One region of the Methylibium sp. T29-B genome, then DNA from elsewhere that is predicted to be linked to it. Evidence: predicted binding sites of a transcription regulator. Region 1 holds the regulator's gene; each other region holds the start of a gene.
The links. The regulator sigma-54, encoded in region 1, starts transcription at its own class of promoters, with help from an activator protein. The targets are predictions, from matches to a motif close to TGGCANGNAANCTGCTTT.

Region 1 (4,548 bases):
CGGCGCCGGCATGGTGTCGGCGCTGGTGCGGGTGCAGAAATGAACTTCGCGGCGTGGGGATGACTCCACCGCTGCGTCTGTCTGAACGCTGAAAGGATGCTCATGAACCGTCGTGACTTCACGACCCTGTCGCTGGCCACCACCTGCGTCGGACTGCTGCCGGCCTTCGGCCACGCCCAGGGCGGTCCGGTCGAGGGCAAGGACTACGTGAAGCTGTCGCAGCGCCAGCCGACGCAGGACCCGAAGAAGCTCGAGGTCGTGGAGTTCTTCTGGTACGGCTGCCCGCACTGCCACGCCTTCGAGCCGATGCTCGAATCCTGGGTCAAGAAGCTGCCGCCGGACATCACCTTCCGGCGCCTGCCGGTCGCCTTCCGCGAGGTGCCGTTCGTGCTGCACCAGAAGCTGTACTTCGCGATCGAGGCCCTGGGGCTGGTCGACACCCTGCACCGCAAGGTCTTCACCGCGATGCACGTCGAACGCAATCCGCTGAACACGCCCGAGGCGATCGGCGACTTCGTGGCGAAGAATGGCGTCGACAAGGCCAAGTTCCTCGACGTGATGAACTCGTTCTCGGTGCAGACCAAGGCCCGCCAGGCCGCCGCGCTGTCGGCCGGCTACAAGATCGACGGCACGCCGGCGATCGGCATCAACGGGTCCTACTACACCTCGGGTTCGCTGGCCGGCAGCAACGACCGCGCGCTGGCGATCACCGACCACCTGATCGCGCAGATCCGCAAGGGCGGCTGACCCTCGTTTGGCGTCGACGCGACAGCGGCCGTCGGAGCGGCGGCCGGCCGTGGCAAGCGATCGAACTCACCCTAGAATCGGCAGCAAGATTCATGCCGATTCCCTCCATGTCCGCTCCGACCCCCTATCCTGCATCGCGGTGCACCTTGCTGGCGCAGCCTGTTTGCCGGGCCGTCCTGGCGGTGCTGGGGCTGGCCCTGCTGCCGGCCTTCGCCGCCGAAAAGGCTGACCGCAGCCAGCCGCTGGCCTTCACTGCCGACTCGGCCCGGGTCGACGAGGTCAAGCAATTGAACATCCTGTCGGGCAACGTCGAGATCACCAAGGGCAGCATCGTCATCCGCGCCGACCGCGTGGAGGTGCGCCAGAGTCCCGAGGCTACCAGTCCGCGGTGGCGACCGGCTGGCCGAACAAGCGTGCCTACTTCCGCCAGAAGCGCGGCAGCAACGACGAGTACATCGAGGGCGAGGCCGAGCGCCTCGAGTACGACGGCCGCGGCGACACCGTGCGGCTCGTGAACCAGGCCGTGCTGCGGCGCTTCCGCGGCAGCACGCTGGCCGACGAGGTGGCCGGCAACACCATCTCCTACGACAACGTGACCGAGGTCTTCCAGGTGCTCGGCGGCCCGGCCTCCGCGGCCGCGCCAGGCCGGGTGCGCGGCGTGCTGACGCCGCGCGAGAACCCGGCTTCGGCGCCAAACTCCGGGGCGGGGACGCGGCCATGAACACGGCGATGGCGAGCCGCCTGGAGGCTCGCGGACTGCAGAAGAGCTACGGCGCCCGCAAGGTCGTCAAGGACGTGCACCTGGCCGTTGCGGCCGGCGAGGTGGTGGGCCTGCTGGGCCCGAACGGCGCCGGCAAGACCACCAGCTTCTACATGATCGTGGGCCTGGTGCGCGCCGACGCCGGCGAGATCCGCATCGACGGCGCGCCGATCGAGCGCCTGCCGATCCACCAGCGCTCGCGCCTCGGGCTGTCCTACCTGCCGCAGGAGGCCTCGATCTTCCGCAAGCTCACCGTCGAGGAGAACATCCGCGCGGTGCTGGAGCTCCAGTTCGACGAACGCGGCAAGGCCTACACCAAGGCACGCATCGACGAGCTGCTCGACGGCCTGCTGCACGACCTGTCGATCGACAAGCTGCGCGACAGCCCGGCACCGGCACTGTCGGGCGGCGAACGGCGGCGCGTCGAGATCGCCCGCGCGCTGGCCACGCAGCCGCGCTTCATCCTGCTCGACGAGCCGTTCGCCGGCGTCGATCCGATCGCGGTGATCGAGATCCAGCGAATCATCGGCTTCCTCAAGAGCCGCGGGATCGGCGTGCTGATCACCGACCACAACGTGCGCGAGACCCTGGGCATCTGCCACCGCGCCTACATCATCAGCGAAGGACGCGTGCTGGCCGAAGGCACCCCCGAGCAGATCGTCGAGAACGCCGACGTCCGCAAGGTCTACCTCGGCGAGCACTTCAGGATGTGATGAAGCCTTCCCTGCAGGTCCGTTTTTCGCAGCATCTGGCGCTCACGCCGCAGCTTCAGCAGTCGATCCGGCTGCTGCAGCTTTCCACGCTCGAGCTTCACCAGGAAGTCGAGCAGATGCTGGAGCAGAACCCCTTCCTCGAAGTGGAGGAAGATGCGCCGACCCCGTTCGACGCGCCGGTGGAGCGCGCCACGGCCACGGAGCGCCAGGCCGATGACGCCTGGGAGGGCTCGGGGTCCGAGGTGGCCGCCGACCCCGAGCCGGTCGCGGTGGATGCGGCCGAGTTCGGCACCACCGAGCGCGAGGACTGGGAGAACGGCACCGAGCGCGAGGACTTCGACGGCATCCGCGAGACGCCCGGCAAGGCCGGCAACAACGACAGCGACGAGTTCGACCCCATGGAGCGCAGCAGCGCCGGGGTGAGCCTGCAGGACCACCTGCGCGACCAGTTGCGCGGCATGCGCCTGAGCGACGAGGACCGCGGCGCGGTGATGGTGCTGATCGAATCGCTCGACGAGGACGGCTACCTGGCCGACCCCCTGGAAGAGATCGCCCAGCGCCTGGCCGGCGACGAGGACGACATCGCGGTCGAGGAGCTGCTCGACCGCCTGCGCTGCGCGCTGAAGTGGCTGCACAACCTGGAGCCGCTGGGCGTCGGTGCGCGCGACCTGTCAGAGTGCCTGACGCTGCAGCTGCGGGCCGGACCGCGCTGTGAGGCGCAGATGATCGCGATCCTGATCTGCAAGTACCACCTCGAGTTGCTGGCGCGGCGCGACGGCAAGAAGCTGATGGCCGCCACCGGCGCCGACGAGGAGCTGCTGAAGGCCGCGCAGGCGCTGATCGTGCGCTGCGAGCCCAAGCCCGGCCGGCCCTTCACCAAGGCCGAGGCCAACATCATCGTGCCCGATGTCATCGTGCAGAAGGCCGGCCGCGGCTGGCGCGTGGTGCTCAACCCCGACGTGATGCCCAAGCTGCGCATCAACGACCTCTACGCCCAGGCCATCAAGCAGCAGCGGGGCGCGCGCACCGAATCGGGCGCGGGCCTGAGCTCGCGGCTGCAGGAGGCGCGCTGGTTCATGAAGAACATCCTGCAGCGCTTCGACACCATCCAGCGCGTGTCGCAGGCCATCGTCGAGCGCCAGAAGGCCTTCTTCAGCCATGGCGCGATCGCGATGAAGCCGCTGGTGCTGCGCGAGATCGCCGACGAGCTGGGTCTGCACGAGTCGACCATCTCGCGCGTGACCACCGCCAAGTACATGTCCACGCCCTACGGCACCTTCGAGCTGAAGTACTTCTTCGGCTCCTCGCTCAACACCGAGGCCGGTGGCAATGCGTCGAGCACCGCGGTGCGTGCGCTGATCAAGCAGCTGGTCAGTGCCGAGGACGCCAAGAAGCCGCTGTCGGACAGCCAGCTCAGCAGCATGCTGGAAGAGCAGGGCATCCAGGTGGCACGCCGCACGGTGGCGAAGTACCGCGAGGCGCTGAAGATCGCGCCGGCCAACCTGCGGCGCACGATGATGTGACGACGAGGTCTCGGGCCCGAACCGGCAACAAGACCCAGCGCCCCGCCCGGTGTCGACCGAGGCGCGAGCGCAACCCTCGAACCCCTCTGCACGCATGAACGTCGCCCTTCCGCCCGACGCCCCGCCGTCCTCCTTGTTCCTCCCCTGCGCGGCCGGCGTCGAGGCGCTGCTCGCCGACGAGGTTGCCCGGTTGCTGCCGGGCGCGGCGGCGCAGACGCAGCGCGGCGGCGTGATGGTGCGCGGCGGCCCGCGCGAGGCGATGGCACTCAACCTCGGCAGCCGGCTCGCCCAGCGCGTGCTGTGGCAGGTGGCCGATGCGCCCTACCGCAGCGAGGACGACCTGTACGCGTTGGCCCGCAGCCCGCGCTGGCCCGACTGGATCACGCCGACGCAGACCCTGAAGGTGGACGTGACCGCGCAGCGCGCGCCGCTCAAGAGCCTGAACTTCGCCGCGCTGCGCATCAAGGACGGTGTCTGCGACGCGATGCGCGACGCGCTCGGCGCGCGCCCGAGCGTCGACACCCGCCGCCCCGACCTGCCGCTGCTGCTGCACCTGGCGCCCGAGCACGCCACGCTGTATGTCGACACCTCGGGCGAGGCGCTGTTCAAGCGCGGCTGGCGCGAGGACCAGGGCGAGGCGCCACTGAAGGAGACGCTGGCTGCCGCGATGCTGGCCGCCGCCGGCTGGCAGGGCCGCGAGGCCGACGGCCCGCTGCTCGACCCGGTGTGCGGCTCCGGCACGATCGCGATCGAGGCGGCGCAGATCGCCTGCGGCATTGCCCCCGGCTCGCTGCGGCGCTTCGCG
Region 2 (8,114 bases), on a different contig from region 1:
GCAAGTCCGGCCATAAAAAGGCCGCCCGAAGGCGGCCTGGCTGCAAGCCCCGGCCGGCGTGGGCCGGCACGGGGCAACTCACGGAGAGATCACTTGTGGTACGCGGTCTCGCCGTGCGAGGTGATGTCGAGGCCTTCGCGCTCGGCATCCTCGCTAACGCGCAGGCCGATCACCAGGTCGGTGATCTTGTAGGCCACCACCGAGACCACGCCCGACCAGACGATGGTCAGCAGCACGGCCTTGGCCTGGATCCACACCTGCGAGGCGATCGAGTAGTCGGCCGCCGAGATGACGCTGGCGGTGACCCAGTCGGTCACGTAGCCCGGGCCGCCCAGGGCCGGCGAGTTGAACACGCCGGTCAGCAGCGCACCGACGATGCCGCCGACGCCATGGACGCCGAACACGTCGAGCGAATCGTCCGCGCCGAGCAGCTTCTTCAGGCCGCTGACACCCCACAGGCAGGCGAAGCCGGCGACGAGGCCGATCACCATGGCGCCGACGATGCCGACGTTGCCGGCGGCCGGCGTGATGGCCACCAGGCCGGCCACCGCACCCGACGCCGCACCCAGCATCGAGGCCTTGCCCTTGAACAGCGACTCACCGACGCACCAGGCCAGCACGGCACAGGCCGTGGCCGAGAAGGTGTTCAGGAAGGCCAGCGCGGCGCTGTTGCCGGCTTCCAGCGCGGAGCCCGCGTTGAAGCCGAACCAGCCCACCCACAGCAGCGAGGCACCGACCATCGTCAGCGTCAGCGAGTGCGGCGTGAAGGCTTCCTTGCCGTAGCCGATGCGCTTGCCGACCATGTAGGCACCCACCAGACCCGCGACGGCGGCGTTGATGTGCACCACAGTGCCGCCAGCGAAGTCCAGCGCACCCCACTGCCAGATCTGGCCGGCCTTGCCATTCATGGCATCAACCACTTCCTTGCCGGTGTAGGCGTCCGGACCCATCCAGTACCACACCATGTGGGCGATCGGCGTGTAGCTGAAGGTGAACCACAGCGTGACGAACAGCAGCACCGCGCTGAACTTGATGCGCTCGGCGAAGGCGCCGACGATCAGGCCGCAGGTGATCGCCGCGAACGTGGCCTGGAAGGCGACGAACACGATCTCAGGGATGACCACGCCCTTGCTGAAGGTGGCACCCATCGCGAATGCGCCGGTGGCGGGATCGAACACGCCCTTCAGGAACAGCCGGTCGAAGCCGCCGATGTAGGCGTTGCCTTCGGTGAACGCCAGGCTGTAGCCGTAGATGAACCACAGCACGCTGATCAGCGAGAACACCACGAAGACCTGCATCAGCACCGACAGCATGTTCTTGCTGCGCACCAGGCCGCCGTAGAACAGCGCCAGGCCGGGGATCGACATCATGATGACCAGCAGCGTGGACACCAGCATCCACGCGACGTCGCCCTTGTTGGGCACGGGCGCGGCTGCGGCCGGCGCCGCTTCGGGCGCGGAGGCTTCGGCAGCAGGGGTAGCGGCGGCGGCCGCTTCGACGACTGCGGCAGCGGCGGGCGCCGATGCAGCTTCCTGGGCCATCGCGACATCGGCGAAACCGAGTACCGCAACGCCGAGCGCCAACGACGTGGCGAGGGAGGCAATGAGCTTTCTCATGTTTGACTCGTTCCTGTTGAAAGCGCTCAGAGCGCGTCCTTGCCGGTTTCGCCGGTGCGGATGCGGATCACCTGCTCGAGGTTGGTGACGAAGACCTTGCCGTCACCGATCTTGCCGGTGCGGGCCGAGGCTTCGATCGCTTCGATCACGCGGTCGACGATGGCGTCATCGACGGCTGCCTCGATCTTGACCTTGGGCAGGAAGTCGACAACGTACTCCGCACCGCGATACAGCTCGGTGTGGCCCTTTTGGCGGCCGAAGCCTTTGACTTCGGTCACCGTGATGCCCTGAACGCCGATAGCGCTCAAGGCCTCACGAACTTCGTCAAGCTTGAAGGGCTTGACAATGGCAGTCACCATCTTCATGGCGTTCTCCTTGGGTGGACGGGACGGTTACAAGGTCTCGGTTCAGAGCACGAACGACGACTCAGCAGGTTCTGTGCCACTGCGCCATAACAGGGAGTCGCGAGCCGAACCGGGGACGCTTGTATCGGTGGCGCCCCAAAACAGGGATGTCTGCAACTTTTGGCACCCCTGCGGTGCCAAAGTGCGAGCCAACCACCCTTCGGTGGGCTCGTGGTGGCGGAGGCGCGATGCCATGATCGATCGGACATGTCGCTCGCCGTTGTCCACAGCCGTGCTCTCGATGGGCTCGATGCCCCCGAAGTCACCGTCGAGGTGCATCTGGCGAACGGTCTGCCGAGTTTCACGCTCGTCGGTCTGGCCGACACCGAAGTCAAGGAGGCGCGTGAGCGAGTCCGTGCCGCACTGCTGAACAGCGGCCTGGCGTTTCCCCACAACCAGCGCATCACGGTCAATCTGGCGCCAGCCGATCTGCCCAAGGAGTCGGGCCGCTTCGACCTGCCGATCGCGCTGGGCATCCTGGCCGCCAGCGGCCAGATCGATGCGGGGCGACTGGCCGATCTGGAGTTCGCCGGAGAGTTGTCGCTCGCCGGCGACCTGCGGCCGGTACGGGGTGCGCTGGCGATGGCGCTGGCCGCGCGACATGAGGGCCGGGAACGCCCGCTGGTGCTGCCGGACCCGAGTGCGCGCGAGGCCGCCTTGATCGAAGGACTGCAGGTGCGCTCCGCCAAGCACTTGCTCGACGTGGTCAGTGCGCTGCTGCCCGGCGACGCAGCGCAGCCCCTGTCGGCGGCCACGCCCTGGCCGCGTCCGCCGACGGCACCCCGGTGGGGCGAGTTGCGCGACGTGAAGGGGCAAGCCGCCGCCAAGCGCGCGCTCGAGGTTGCCGCGGCGGGCCAGCACAGCGTGCTGCTGGTCGGTCCACCAGGGGCCGGCAAGTCGATGCTGGCGCAGCGCTTCGCCGGCCTGCTGCCACCGCTGAGCGACGAACAGGCGCTGGAGTCCGCGGCCGTGCTGAGCCTGGTGGGACGCTTCGACGCCGGTCGCTGGCGCGAGCGCGTGCTGCGTGCCCCGCACCACAGTGCTTCCGCGGTCGCGCTGGTCGGCGGCGGATCACCACCGCGGCCGGGCGAGATTTCGCTGGCCCATCACGGCGTGCTGTTCCTCGACGAGTGGCCGGAGTTTCCTCGCGCCGCGCTGGAGGCCCTGCGTGAGCCCTTGGAAACGGGTCGCATCACGATCTCGCGCGCGGCGCGCCAGGCCGAATTCCCCGCGCGCTTCCAGTTGATCGCGGCGATGAACCCCTGCCCTTGCGGCCACGCCGGCTCCACATTGAGAACCTGCCGCTGCTCCAGCGACATGGTGGCTCGTTACCAGGGCCGCATCAGCGGCCCGCTGCTCGACCGCATCGACCTGCAGGTGGAGGTGCCGGCGGTCGGCCCCGAGGCGCTGTCGGCCCTTCCCGACGGAGACCCGAGCGAGGCCGTCGCCGAACGTGCCGCACGAGCGCGCGAACGGCAGCACCGGCGCCAGGGTTGCAGCAACGCATTCCTCGACAGCAACGGCATCGACACACACGTGGCGATCGAGCCCGGTGCGGCGCAGTTCATGCAGGCCACGTCCTTGCGACTCGGTTGGTCGGCCCGCGGCCAGCACCGCCTGTTGCGGGTGGCGCGCACCATCGCCGACCTGGCCGGTGCCGAGCACATCGGTGTCGGCCACGTGGCCGAGGCGATCCAGTACCGCCGCGTGCTGGCGGCAGGCTGAACGAACGGGCCCTTTGACTCGACGCGCGCGCTCAGGCGGCGCGCAGCGTCGTTCCGTCGACCTTGACCCGCGCACCGACCGCCGGCGCCTGCGACTGCTGCAGCGTGCGCAGGCTGCCGTCGTCCATGCGCACGCGCACGCTGTAGACCGTCTTCGCCTTCACGTTCTTCTCGATCTCGTGACCGGCCACGCCACCGCCCACCGCACCGAGCACCGTCATCGCGGTACGACCGTTGCCGCCGCCGAACTGGTTGCCGACCACGCCACCGAGCACGCCGCCGGCGACCGCGCCAACGCCGCTGGCCTCGCCCTTGACCTTCACCGCCTGCACCGACTCGACCACGCCGCACTGCGCGCAGGCCGCCGCTGCCGGTGACGCATGGCCAGCCGGCTGGCCGGCGGTCACGCCGCGCGAGGGCTTGGGCGCGGGCGACACGATCTCTTCAACGGGCGCGACCGCCGCCGCGGCAGATGCCGGCTGCGCGCGCTGCTGCAGGGCCAGCGCACTGGCGACTCCGGCAATGGTCAGCGCGACCGCGCCACCGGCCAGCCACATCCAGCGCGGCAGGCCGCCGGCAGTTTTGTCAGATGTTCGGGATGCTGCTTCCATGATCGATCGTCCTCCTTCGGGCGACCGATTGGACACGAGCCACCGCGCCGCGTTGCAGCGGCGAATGCATCAGATGTAAGGCGCCGTTAAACAGCGCCTTACGCGTTACATCAGCGGGGCGAGGGCGCGCTCTGCCTGCGCCAGTTCCTGCTGCGTCCGGCCCGCCCAGTCGCGCAACTGGTCCTCTCCAATCTTGCCGACATTGAAGTAGGCCGCAGCGGGGTGGGCGAGGTAGAAGCCGCTGACGCTGGCGGCCGGCGTCATCGCGAGGCTCTCGGTCAGCGTCATGCCGATCTCCTCGCACTGCAGCGCGCGGAACATGTCGCGCTTGACGGTGTGGTCGGGGCAGGCCGGATAGCCAGGTGCGGGGCGGATGCCGCGGTACTGCTCGGCGATCAGCTGTTCGGTGCTGAGCGCCTCATCGGCCGCGTAGCCCCAGAAATCGGTGCGTACGCGCTGGTGCATGCGCTCGGCAAAGGCCTCGGCCAGCCGGTCGGCCAGCGCCTTCAGCATGATCGCGGAGTAGTCGTCATGGTCGGCCAGAAAGGCCGCCTCCTTCTTGTCGACGCCATGGCCGGCGGTCACCGCGAACAGGCCGACGTGGTCGGCCAGCCCGCTCGACTTCGGGGCGACGAAATCGGCCAGGCAGCGGTTCGGCCGCTTCACGCCGTCGACCACCGGCCGCTCGGTCTGCATGCGCAGACCGTGCCACGTCATCAGCACCTCGCGGCGCGTCTCGTCGGTGTAGATCTCGATGTCGTCGTCGTTCACCGTGTTGGCCGGGTACAGGCCGATCACGCCGTGCGCCTGCAGCCAGCGGCCCTCGATCAGCCGCTGCAGCATGCGCTTGCCGTCGCTCATCACGCGTTGCGCCTCGGCGCCGACCACCTCGTCGCGCAGGATCTGCGGGAAGGCGCCCGCCAGGTCCCAGGTCTGGAAGAACGGGCCCCAGTCGATCTGCTGCGCGAGCTCGGCCAGGTCGTAGTTCCTGAACACGCGGCGGCCGACGAACTTCGGTTGCGGCGGCGCGTAGCCGCGCCAGTCGATCGGCGTCTTGTTGGCCCGTGCCGCGGCCAGCGAGACCATCGGCGTGGCTTTCTTGTTTGCGTGCTGCAGGCGCACCTTGTCGTAGTCGACCTTCAGTTCCTCGATGTACTTCGCGGCCCGCTCGTCGCTCAGCAGCTCGCTGCACACGCCCACGCTGCGCGAGGCGTCAGGCACGTAGACCACCGGGCCTTCGTACTTGGGGGCGATCTTGACCGCGGTGTGGACCCGGCTGCAGGTGGCCCCGCCGATCAGCAGCGGGATCTTCTTCACGCGGAAGTAGTCGTCGCGCTGCATCTCGGCAGCCACGTGCTGCATTTCCTCGAGGCTGGGCGTGATCAGGCCCGACAGGCCGATGATGTCGGCGCCCTCGACCTTGGCCTTCGCGAGGATGTCCTGGCACGCGACCATCACGCCCATGTTGACGACCTCGAAGTTGTTGCACTGGAGCACCACGGTGACGATGTTCTTGCCGATGTCGTGCACGTCGCCCTTCACCGTCGCGATCACCACCTTGCCCTTGGCCTTGGCCTCGCCGCCGGCATCGATCAGCGCCTTCTTCTCCTCCTCGATATAGGGCAGCAGGTGCGCCACCGCCTGCTTCATCACGCGCGCGCTCTTCACCACCTGCGGCAGGAACATCTTGCCCTGGCCGAAGAGGTCGCCGACCACATTCATGCCGGCCATCAGCGGCCCCTCGATCACGTGCAGCGGCCGCCCGCCGTCGGCCCGGATCGCCTGCCAGGCCTCCTCGGTGTCGACGACGATGAAGTCGGTGATGCCGTGGATCAGCGCATGCGACAGCCGCTCGTTCACGGTGCCGGCGCGCCACGCGAGGCGGGTGCTGTCGTCCTTGGCCGCGCCCTTGGCGCGCTCGGCGATCTCGATCAGCCGCTCGCCCGGCGACAGCTGCGCCTCGCCCGGCTTGTAGGCCGGCTTGCGGTTCAGCACCACGTCCTCGACGCGCTCGCGCAGCTCGGCGTCCAGGTCGTCATACACGCCCACCATGCCGGCGTTGACGATGCCCATGTCCATGCCGGCCTGGATCGCGTGGTACAGGAAGACCGTGTGGATGGCCTCGCGCACCGGCTCGTTGCCGCGGAAGCTGAAGCTCACGTTGGACACGCCGCCCGACACCTTGGCGCCCGGCAGGTGCTGCTTGATCCAGCGCGTGGCCTCGATGAAATCGACCGCGTAGTTGTCGTGCTCCTCGATGCCGGTCGCAATGGCAAAGATGTTGGGGTCGAAGATGATGTCCTCGGGCGCGAATCCCACCTCGTCGACGAGGATGCGGTAGGCCCGCTCGCAGATCTCGATCTTGCGCGCGAAGGTATCCGCCTGGCCCTGCTCGTCGAACGCCATCACCACGGCGGCGGCGCCGTAGCGGCGCACCAGCTTCGCCTGGTGGCGGAAGGCGTCCTCGCCTTCCTTCATCGAGATCGAGTTGACGATGCCCTTGCCCTGGATGCACTTCAGCCCGGCCTCGATCACCTCCCACTTCGAGCTGTCGATCATGATCGGCACGCGCGCGATCTCGGGCTCGGAGGCGATGAGCTTCAGGAAGCGCTCCATCGCGGCCTTGCTGTCGAGCATGGCCTCGTCCATGTTGATGTCGATCACCTGCGCGCCGTTCTCGACCTGCTGGCGCGCCACGGCCAGCGCCTCCTCGAACTGCCCGCCGAGGATCATCCGCGCGAAGGCCTTGGAGCCGGTGACGTTGGTGCGTTCGCCGATGTTGACGAACAGCGAGCGCTCGCCGATGGCCACCGGCTCCAGGCCGGACAGGCGCATCGGCGGCACGTTCGAGAAATCAGGAGCAGCAGCTGTCGACATGGCAGTTCACCGAAAGACGCGCCGCGCCGGTGCTGCGGCCCACCCGCAGCCCGCCGGTCGGCGGAGGGGTGAGCGCCGTTGCAGGGCAGCCCTCGCGGTGCCGCCGGCCCGAGCCTGGCGGTCGTCCCAAAGCCTGGGCAACCGTCGCAACGCTCCTCGAGCACCGACGATTTTACGCGCGCCCGCGTTTACAAAGCCTCACCCAATACCCCTCCGCAGTCCGGCCGTCCCCCTTGTGCGGCACGCAGGGCCCGGGTGCAATGCCCGGCATGACACGCTTCTCTCTCTTCTCTCCTTCCTACACGGCCGGGTTGCTTTGCCTGGCATTCGCCCTGGCCGGGTGCGCCAGCCGCCCGGGAGCCCCCGGCACCCCCGGCTCCGGCAGCTCGGGCTTCGGCGGCCTGTTCGGCTCCGGCCTGTCACCGGCGCTGGAGGCCCAGCGCCTGCGCCTCAGGGACGCGCTCAAGGGCACGCCGGTCGTCGTCGACAGCACCGGCGACCACCGCCTGCGTGTCGAGGTGCCGACCAAGCATGCCTTCGACCCGCAGCGCACCGCCGTCAAGCCGGCACTGGCCGCAGTGCTCGACCAGTTCGCGACCGGCTTCAAGCCGCACGCGGCGACCACTGAACTGCAGATCGGCGCCCCGGCCGACGACAAGGTCTCGGGCCGGATCGTCCAGGACCGCGCCGCCAGCGTGCGCGACTACCTCGTGGGCCGCGGCGTGCCGATCTCGCGCATCGTGGGCCTGGGCCGGGCCGAAGGCGCCGGACTGGAACTGCTGGTCAGCGACCGCCCGGCCGGCAAGTGATGCAGCCGATGTGCGCGAAGGCCCGGCGGCCGCGCGCCGTCAGGCCGTCTGCAGATCGCCGTCGGCCTCTTCG
Region 3 (8,114 bases), on a different contig from region 1:
CGTCGCTCCACAGCTGCACGCGCGCAGCGTAGGCCTGCGCCACCAGCGCGTCGAAGTCGAGGCTAGCGCCATTGACGTGCACGCGGTCGTCGGCGAAGCGCACGGCCTGGGCCGTGCCGCCCTGCATCGCGGCGGCCAGCGCGGCGAGCCGCTCGCGCAGCTGGCGGGCCGCGTCCTGCGCGGCCTTGCCATTCAGGTCGCTGCCGGTCGAGGCTGCGGTGGCCGAGGTATTGGCGACCTTGTGGGTGTCGGTGGCGCTCACGCGCACGCGCTCGAAGGCGATGCCGAGCTCGTGCGCCACCACCTGCGCCACCTTGGTGTTCAGGCCCTGGCCCATCTCGGTGCCGCCGTGGTTCACCAGCACCGAGCCGTCGGTGTAGATGTGCACCAGCGCGCCGGCCTGGTTGAAGTGCGCCACGTTGAAGGAGATGCCGAATTTCACCGGCGTCAGCGCCAGGCCCTTCTTCAGCACCGGGCTGGCGGCGTTGTAGGCGGCGACGGCCGCGCGCCGTGCCGCGTAGTCGCTGCTCGCGGCCAGCGTGTCGACCAGCGGCGCGATCACGTTGTCGTCGACCTGCTGGCCGTAAGGCGTGACGTTGTTCGAGGTCGTGCCGTAGAAGTTGGCGCGCCGAACCGCCAGCGGGTCCAGGCCGAGTCGGCGCGCCACCGAGTCGAGGATGACCTCGATCGCGATCGCGCCCTGCGGCCCGCCGAAGCCGCGGAAGGCGGTGTTGCTTTGGGTGTTGGTGCGCGCGCTGTGGCCGTGCATCGCCACCTCGGGCAGCCAGTAGGCGTTGTCGAAGTGGCACAGCGCGCGCGTCATCACCGGGCCCGACAGGTCGGCGCTCCAGCCGGCGTTCGACACCATCGTCACCTCGGCCGCCAGCACGCGGCCGGCGTCGTCGCAGCCGACCTCCCAGGCGTACTCGAAGCCGTGACGCCGGCCGGTGACGAGGAAGTCGTCGTCACGGTCCACGCGCAGCTTCACCGGCCGCTGCAGCTTCACCGCGGCCACCGAGGCGACGCAGGCGAACACCGCCGACTGCGACTCCTTGCCGCCGAAGCCACCGCCCATGCGCCGGCACTCGACCTGCACCTGGTTGGAGCGCCAGCCCAGCGCATGCGCGACCAGGTGCTGCATCTCGCTCGGGTGCTGGGTCGAGCAATGCACCTTGAGCCCGGCGTTCTCGGTCGGGCAGGCGTAGGAGATCTGGCCTTCCAGGTAGAACTGCTCCTGACCGCCGACGCTCAGCGTGCCCTGCAGGCGGTGCGGCGCGGCGGCAAGCGCGGCGCGCAGCGCGCCGGGCGCCGACTCGCGCACCAGGTGCATGTCGGGCAGCACGTACTGCCGCTTCGCGTGTGCCTCCAGCGCATTCAGCACCGGCGGCAGCGGGTCGATCGAGAGCACCGCCTTCGCCTGGGCGGCAGCGCGGCGCGCCTGCTCGCGGTCGGTGGCGATCACCGCGAACACCGGCTGGCCGAGGTAGTGCACGTGGCCGGCGGCGAGGATGGGCTCGTCGTGCACGATCGGGCCGCAGTCGTTGGGCCCGGGGATGTCGGCCGCGGTCAGCACCGCCACCACGCCGGGCAGGGCCTTCAGCCGCTCGACGTCGATCGCCTTCAGCACGCCGTGCGCCACCGGCGACAGACCCAGTGCCGCGTGCAGCGTGCCGGCCAGCTCGGGCAGGTCGTCGATGTAGGGCGCCGCACCGGACACGTGCAGGTGCGCCGACTCATGGGGGCGCGCGCGGCCGGCCTCGGGGGCGCACTGCTTCGAGGGGGGCTGGGTGCCGCTGTCGACGAGGAAGGCGTCGGCCTGCTTGTTCACCGGAGTCTCCTGTTCCTGTTCATGCCAGGGTCTTCGGGGCGGTGCTGCGGCGAGGTGGAGGGTGGGGCCCCGTGGGGTGGGTGAGTGGCAACGCGCATCGGGTACCTCCGCCAAGCGATGACGCTCACCCGCCCATGGCCCCGCACGCGCCCGACAGGAACGACAGGAGCAGGCATCGAAAAAGGGCTCATGGACGCAGTACGGTCCGACTCAAGCGGCCGCCCACACGTTGGTCTGCGAGGTCGGCAGCGGCGCAACCGGCCGCGTCTCCAGCCACAGCCGCATCAGCAGGTTCTGCGACGCGCGCAGGCGGTAGGCGGCCGACGCCCGCATGTCGGTCAGCGGCGCGTAGTCGGTGGCGAGCGCGGCCATCGCCGCCTGCACCGTGGCCTCGGTCCAGGGCCGGCCGACGACAGCGGCCTCCGCTGCCGCGGCCCGCTTGACGATGGCCGCCATGCCGCCGAACGCGAAGCGCGCCTGCACCACCGTCTCGCCGTCGAGCGTGAGGGCGAGGCCGGCGCACACCGCCGAGATGTCGCAGTCGAAGCGCTTGCTGAGCTTGTAGGCCCGCACCTGCGTCGAGGCGGCCGGACGCGGCAGCTCGATCGCCTCGATGAACTCGCCCTGCGCCAGCCGGTTCTTCATGTAGTCGACGTAGAAATCGGCGAGCGGCAGGTGGCGCTGCTGCGCGCCACGGCGCAGCAGCAGTACAGCGTCGAGCGCCAGCAGCACCGGCGCACTGTCGCCGATCGGCGAGCCGTTGGCGACGTTGCCGCCCATCGTGCCGGCGTTGCGCACCGGCAGCGACGCGAAGCGGCGCCACACCTCGGCGAGTGCCGGCGCGACGCCGACCAGCGCGCGCCATGCGTCCTCGAGCGGCGCCCCGGCACCGATGCGCAGCGTGTCGCCCTGCCACTCGATGCGCTTGAGCTCGTCGACGTCGCCGAGGTAGACGATCTCGCCGAGCGCACGGAACTGCTTGTTGACCCACAGCCCGATGTCGGTGCTGCCGGCCAGCAGCCGTGCTTGCGGGCGGCTCTCGACCAGCGCTGCCAGCGCGGCCAGTGTGCGCGGGGTGTGGAAGCCGGCGGCTGGCTCGGCGATGTCGTCGCCGGGTTGCTGCCCTTGCAGGGCGCGCAGCGCCGCGACGATGGGCGCGGTGTCCAGCCGCCTGGGTGGCAGCGTGAACATGTGCTCGCCGGCGTCGAGGATGGGGCGGTAGCCGGTGCAGCGGCACAGGTTGCCCGACAGCTCGTCGGCCAGCTCGGCGCGCGTCGGCTGCGTGCCGGCCTCGCAGTGGCGCTCGTAGCACGCCGCGAGCGACATCGCGAAGCCCGGCGTGCAGAAGCCGCACTGCGAGCCGTGGCAGTCGACCAGCGCCTGCTGCACCGGGTGCAGCGTGCCCACGCCGGGGTCCGCGACGGCCACGCCCTGGGCGATCGCCTGCAGATCCTCCACCGTCAGCAGCGCCTTGCCGTGCAGCGTGGGCAGGAACTGGATGCAGCTGTTCACCGTGCGCAGGCTCAGGCCGCCGACCACGGTGGCGCGCGCCGAGGTCGTGCCCACCGCATCGGCATGCTCGGCCAGCTCGGCGACGACCACAGTGCAGGCGCCGCAGTCGCCCTCGTTGCAGCCCTCCTTGCTGCCGGTGCAGCGGGCGTCCTCGCGCAGCCAGTTCAGCACGCTGCGCGTCGGCGATGCGCCCTCGACCGAGACGACGCGGCCGCGGTGGAAGAAGCGAACGGCTGGCAGGCTCATTGCGTGGCGTTGGGGGAGCGGCGGGCGGGTGCGGTCTGACGAATCTTGCGGTTCGGGCCGAAGGTACTCCACGCCGACCCCATGCGAATACGATGCCAGCGATAACCGGTATGCCGATGACGATATGAGCCAGCCCACGCTTTTCGACAAGATCGAGCTCCATCTCGTCCGCGTCCTCCACACCGTGATCACCGAACGCAGCGTGTCGCGCGCCGCCCTCAGGTTGCGCACCACCCAGCCGGCCGTCAGCGCTCAGTTGAAGCGCCTGCGTGCGCTGGTCGGCGACCCGTTGTTGGTGCGCTCCGGCACCGGGATGGCGCCGACCGCGGTGGCGCTGCAGCTGCTGGAGCCGGCAGCCGAGCTGCTGCGCAACGCCGAGCGGCTGTTCGGCTCGCGCGCCGAGGCGCTGGCCTTCGACCCGGCGCACAGCGAGACGACCTTCCGCGTGGCGGCGAGCGACTACCTCGACCCGCAGTTCCTGCCCGCGCTCGTGACGCGGCTGCGCGCCGAGGCGCCGGGCATCCGCGTGGAGGTGCTGCCGCTGTCGGCCGAGTTCGACTACCGCAAGGGCCTGGCGCGCGGCGAGGTCGACCTGGTGATCGGCAACTGGCTGCGGCCACCGGCCGAGCTGCACTTGGGCCGCCTGCTGTCCGACGAGATCGTCTGCCTGGTCGCCGAGGACCACCCGGCCGTGAAGAGTCCGCGCAGCTGGACCGCCGAGCGCTACCTGGCCAGCGAGCACATCGCGCCGACGCCGCTGCATCCCGGCGCGCGCGGCGTGATCGACGAGCACCTCGACGCGCTGGGTCTGGCACGCGACATCGTGGTGCGCAGCCCCTACTTCGGCCTGGGGCCGCAGATGGTGGCGCACTCGCGGCTGGTGCTCACCACCGGCCGGCTGTTCTGCAGCCGCTACGTCGGTCAGCTGCCGGGCCTGCGCATCGTGCGCTGCCCGGTGCCGTTCCCGGCGCTGGTGTACTACCAGCTCTGGCACGAGCTGAGCCACCAGTCGGCCGCCGGCCGCTGGCTGCGCGGCGTGATGCGCGATGTGGCGCGCGGCCTGCCGAAGCCGGGGGCCACGGTCCCGCGCGCCGGCGCTCACTGATGACCACGCGAGGGAGCACCGCATGAGCCAACGGCTGGCCCTGTTCGGCGACCTGCTCGACATCGAGGTCGATCCCGGCTTCGCCGCGCCCGGGGACGCCGCTGGCGTGCGCTACCGGCCCGACCACTGGCTGCTGGTCGAGGACGGCCGCATCGTCGGCGCCGAGCCGGCCCGCGCCGGCAGCGGCCCCGACGCGAGCTGGCAGCGCGTGGACCACGCCGGGCGGCTGATCACGCCGGGCTTCATCGACACCCACGTGCACTGCCCGCAGCTCGACGTGATCGCGAGCTACGGCACCGCGTTGCTCGAGTGGCTGAACACCTACACCTTCCCGGCCGAGCTGCGCTATGCCGATCCACTGGTGGCGGCCAGCGGCGCCGAGCGCTTCGTCGATGCGCTGCTGGCGCACGGCACCACCTCGGCGGTGGTGTTCCCGACCGTCCACAAGGGCGCGACCGAGGCGCTGTTCACCTCGGCCCGCGCACGCGGCATGCGGCTGGTGGCCGGCAAGGTGCTGATGGACCGCCACGCGCCCGACGGCCTGCGCGACGACGTGCTGCAGGCCGAGCGCGATTGCGCCGACCTGATCGCGCGCTGGCACGGCAACGGCCGCCTGTCGTACGCGGTGACGGTGCGCTTCGCGGCCACCAGCACGCCCGAGCAGCTGGCGATGGCCGGTCGGCTGTGCCGCGAACACCCGGGCGTCTACATGCAGACCCACGTGGCCGAGAACACCGACGAGGTGCGCTGGATCGCCGAGCTGTTCCCCGAAGCGCGCAGCTACCTCGACGTCTACCACCGCCACGGCCTGCTGCACGAGCGCGCGGTGCTCGCGCATGGCATCTGGCTCGACGACACCGACCGTGCGCTGCTGCGCGACACCGGTGCGCAGATCGCCTTCTGCCCGTCGAGCAACCTGTTTCTCGGCAGCGGGCTGTTCGACTGGCAGGCCGCGGTCGACACCGGCTACCGCGTGTCGATGGCCAGCGACGTGGGTGGCGGCACCAGCCTGTCGATGCTGCGCACGCTGGCCGATGCCTACAAGGTGCAGGCGCTGCGCGGCGTGAAGCTCAGCGCCTGGAAGGCGCTGCATGCGGCCACGCGCGGCGCCGCCGAAGCGCTGGGCCTGGCGCACGAGATCGGGCAGCTCGGCGCCGGCGCGCTGGCCGACCTGGCGGTGTGGGACTGGGCCGTGGGCCCGGTGGCGACCCACCGCGACGCGGTGGCGCGCCGCGGCCGCGCCGGCGTGTCGCCGCTGGCCGCGCTGCACGAGCGCGTGTTTGCGTGGATGACGCTGGGCGACGAGCGCAACCTCGTCGCCACCTACGTGGCCGGCAGCTGCCGCCACGAACGCGGCTGAACGCGGGCGCGGCGCCTGCGTCGACGTTGGGCGGCCCGTTCCGGCGTGGGATTCAACATGGTGCACAAACTGGTATACAAAAAGGATGATGCCTCTTTTGGTGGCATCGGGGCCGGCGGAGCGGCCTTTCCTTCTGGTACGGAAGTTGCGCAAGGACGGAGCGAGTCCGGAAGTCGCGCCGCGTTGGGCGGAGAGCGACCGAGGCTGCTCCGCACACCGACGCCCCACCACTCCTCCGAAGGACCATGATGAACCCGACCTGCAAGACCGCCCTGGCGCTCGCGCTCGCCGCCACGAGCCTCACGAGCCTCGCCGCCGACTGGAGCGACACCGCGATCAGCGTGCGCTACGGCACCCAGTTCGCCGAGCCCTACAACAACAACCCGGACGGTTCGCGCAACGACATCACCAAGACGATCGTCGGCCTCACGCACGTGAGCGGCTACAAGTACGGCGTGAACTTCTTCAATGCCGACCTGCTGCTCTCGGACCGCAATGACCCGGGCGACGGCACGCCCGGCGCCTCCGGCGCTCAGGAGGTCTACATCGTCTACCGCCACCTGCTCGACATCGGCAAGGTGGCCGGCAAGGACCTCAAGGTCGGCCCGGTGCGCGGCTTCGGCTTCACCGCCGGCTTCGACTGGAATACCAAGAACGACGGCTACGCCTCGAAGAAGCGCATGTTCGTGTTCGGCCCGACCGTGATGTTCGACGTGCCGGGCTTCGCCAACCTCTCGCTGCTGGCCTTCAAGGAAAGCAACTCGCCCAAGGGCATCGCCGACCGCTACACCTACGACACCCACCCGGCGCTGGCGGCGGAGTGGGGCATCCCGATCGGCAGCCTGCCGCTGGCCTTCGAGGGCTATGCGCTCTACATCGGCGACAAGGGCACCAACGAGTTCGGCGGTCCGACCAAGCCCGAGACCCACGTCGACATGAAGCTGATGCTCGACGTCGGCCTGCTGGCCGGCGCTCCCAAGGGCGCCTTCAAGGTCGGCATCGCCTACGAGTACTGGAAGAACAAGTTCGGCAACCCGACCGAGACCCCGGGGGCCGGCGAGGGAGCGACCGCGCGCACGCCGATGATCCGCGCCGAGTACCACTTCTGAGCGTCGCCGCATTCGCTCCCCCGTCCATGCTCCGCCTCGAACTCCTCGGCATCACCAAGCAGTACCCGTCGGTCCGCGCGAACGACGGCGTGAACCTGCGTGTGGCGCCGGGGCAGATCCACGCGGTGCTGGGCGAGAACGGGGCGGGCAAGTCCACGCTGATGAAGATCATCTACGGCGCGGTGCGGCCCGACGCCGGCGAGATGATCTGGGACGGCCGTCAGGTGCAGATCGCGAGCCCGGCGCAGGCGCGCCAGCTCGGGATCAGCATGGTCTACCAGCACTTCAGCCTGTTCGACACGCTGACCGCCGCCGAGAACGTGTGGCTGGGCCTCGACAAGAGCCTGACGCTGGCCGAGGTGACGGCGCGCATCGTGCAGGTCTCCAAGGTCTACGGTCTCGAGGTCGACCCGCAGCGGCCGGTGCACTCGCTGTCGGTCGGCGAGCGCCAGCGCGTCGAGATCGTGCGCGCGCTGCTCACCGACCCCAAGCTGCTGATCCTCGACGAGCCGACCTCGGTGCTGACGCCGCAGGCCGTCGAGACCCTGTTCGTCACGCTGCGCCAGCTGGCCGAGCGCGGCTGCTCCATCCTCTACATCAGCCACAAGCTCGACGAGATCCGCGCGCTGTGTCACCACTGCACGGTGCTGCGCGGCGGCAAGGTCACCGGCGAGGTCGATCCGCGCACCGTCGGCAATGCCGACCTCTCGCGGCTGATGATCGGCGCCGAGCCGCCGAAGCTGCAGCACATCCAGGCGCGCCTCGGCGACGTGGCGCTGCAGGTGAGCGGCCTGACACTCGCGAAGCAGTCGCCGTTCGGCACCGACCTGAAGGACATCGGCTTCGAGGTGAGGGCCGGCGAGATCGTCGGCGTGGCTGGCGTCTCCGGCAATGGCCAGCAGGAGCTGATGGCCGCGCTGTCGGGCGAGGACCCGCGCGCGCCGGCCGGCGCGC

Region 2: Y694_RS11620 (P-II family nitrogen regulator) is a predicted target of sigma-54. The motif match lies at 2,043-2,060, and genes of this name have one in related genera.
Region 3: Y694_RS13975 (outer envelope protein) is a predicted target of sigma-54. The motif match lies at 6,110-6,127, and genes of this name have one in related genera.

Annotation. Positions count from the first base shown of each region.
Region 1 is NZ_AZSN01000212.1:33-4,580, reverse strand. It holds partial or broken gene Y694_RS19735 (SPOR domain-containing protein) at 1-43, shown strand, start outside; gene Y694_RS19730 (thiol:disulfide interchange protein DsbA/DsbL) at 103-747, shown strand; partial or broken gene lptA (lipopolysaccharide transport periplasmic protein LptA) at 840-1,468, shown strand; gene lptB (LPS export ABC transporter ATP-binding protein) at 1,465-2,220, shown strand; gene Y694_RS19715 (RNA polymerase factor sigma-54) at 2,220-3,743, shown strand; partial or broken gene Y694_RS19710 (class I SAM-dependent RNA methyltransferase) at 3,838-4,548, shown strand, end outside.
Region 2 is NZ_AZSN01000062.1:11,974-20,087, forward strand. It holds gene Y694_RS11615 (ammonium transporter) at 90-1,616, opposite strand; gene Y694_RS11620 (P-II family nitrogen regulator) at 1,643-1,981, opposite strand; gene Y694_RS11625 (YifB family Mg chelatase-like AAA ATPase) at 2,228-3,745, shown strand; gene Y694_RS11630 (glycine zipper 2TM domain-containing protein) at 3,777-4,355, opposite strand; gene metH (methionine synthase) at 4,461-7,190, opposite strand; S-adenosyl-L-homocysteine riboswitch at 7,296-7,396, opposite strand; gene Y694_RS22575 (hypothetical protein) at 7,502-8,041, shown strand; gene Y694_RS11645 (homocysteine S-methyltransferase family protein) at 8,081-8,114, opposite strand, start outside.
Region 3 is NZ_AZSN01000088.1:69-8,182, reverse strand. It holds gene xdhB (xanthine dehydrogenase molybdopterin binding subunit) at 1-1,828, opposite strand, end outside; gene xdhA (xanthine dehydrogenase small subunit) at 2,039-3,586, opposite strand; gene Y694_RS13985 (LysR family transcriptional regulator) at 3,711-4,691, shown strand; gene guaD (guanine deaminase) at 4,714-6,051, shown strand; gene Y694_RS13975 (outer envelope protein) at 6,300-7,160, shown strand; partial or broken gene Y694_RS13970 (ABC transporter ATP-binding protein) at 7,187-8,114, shown strand, end outside.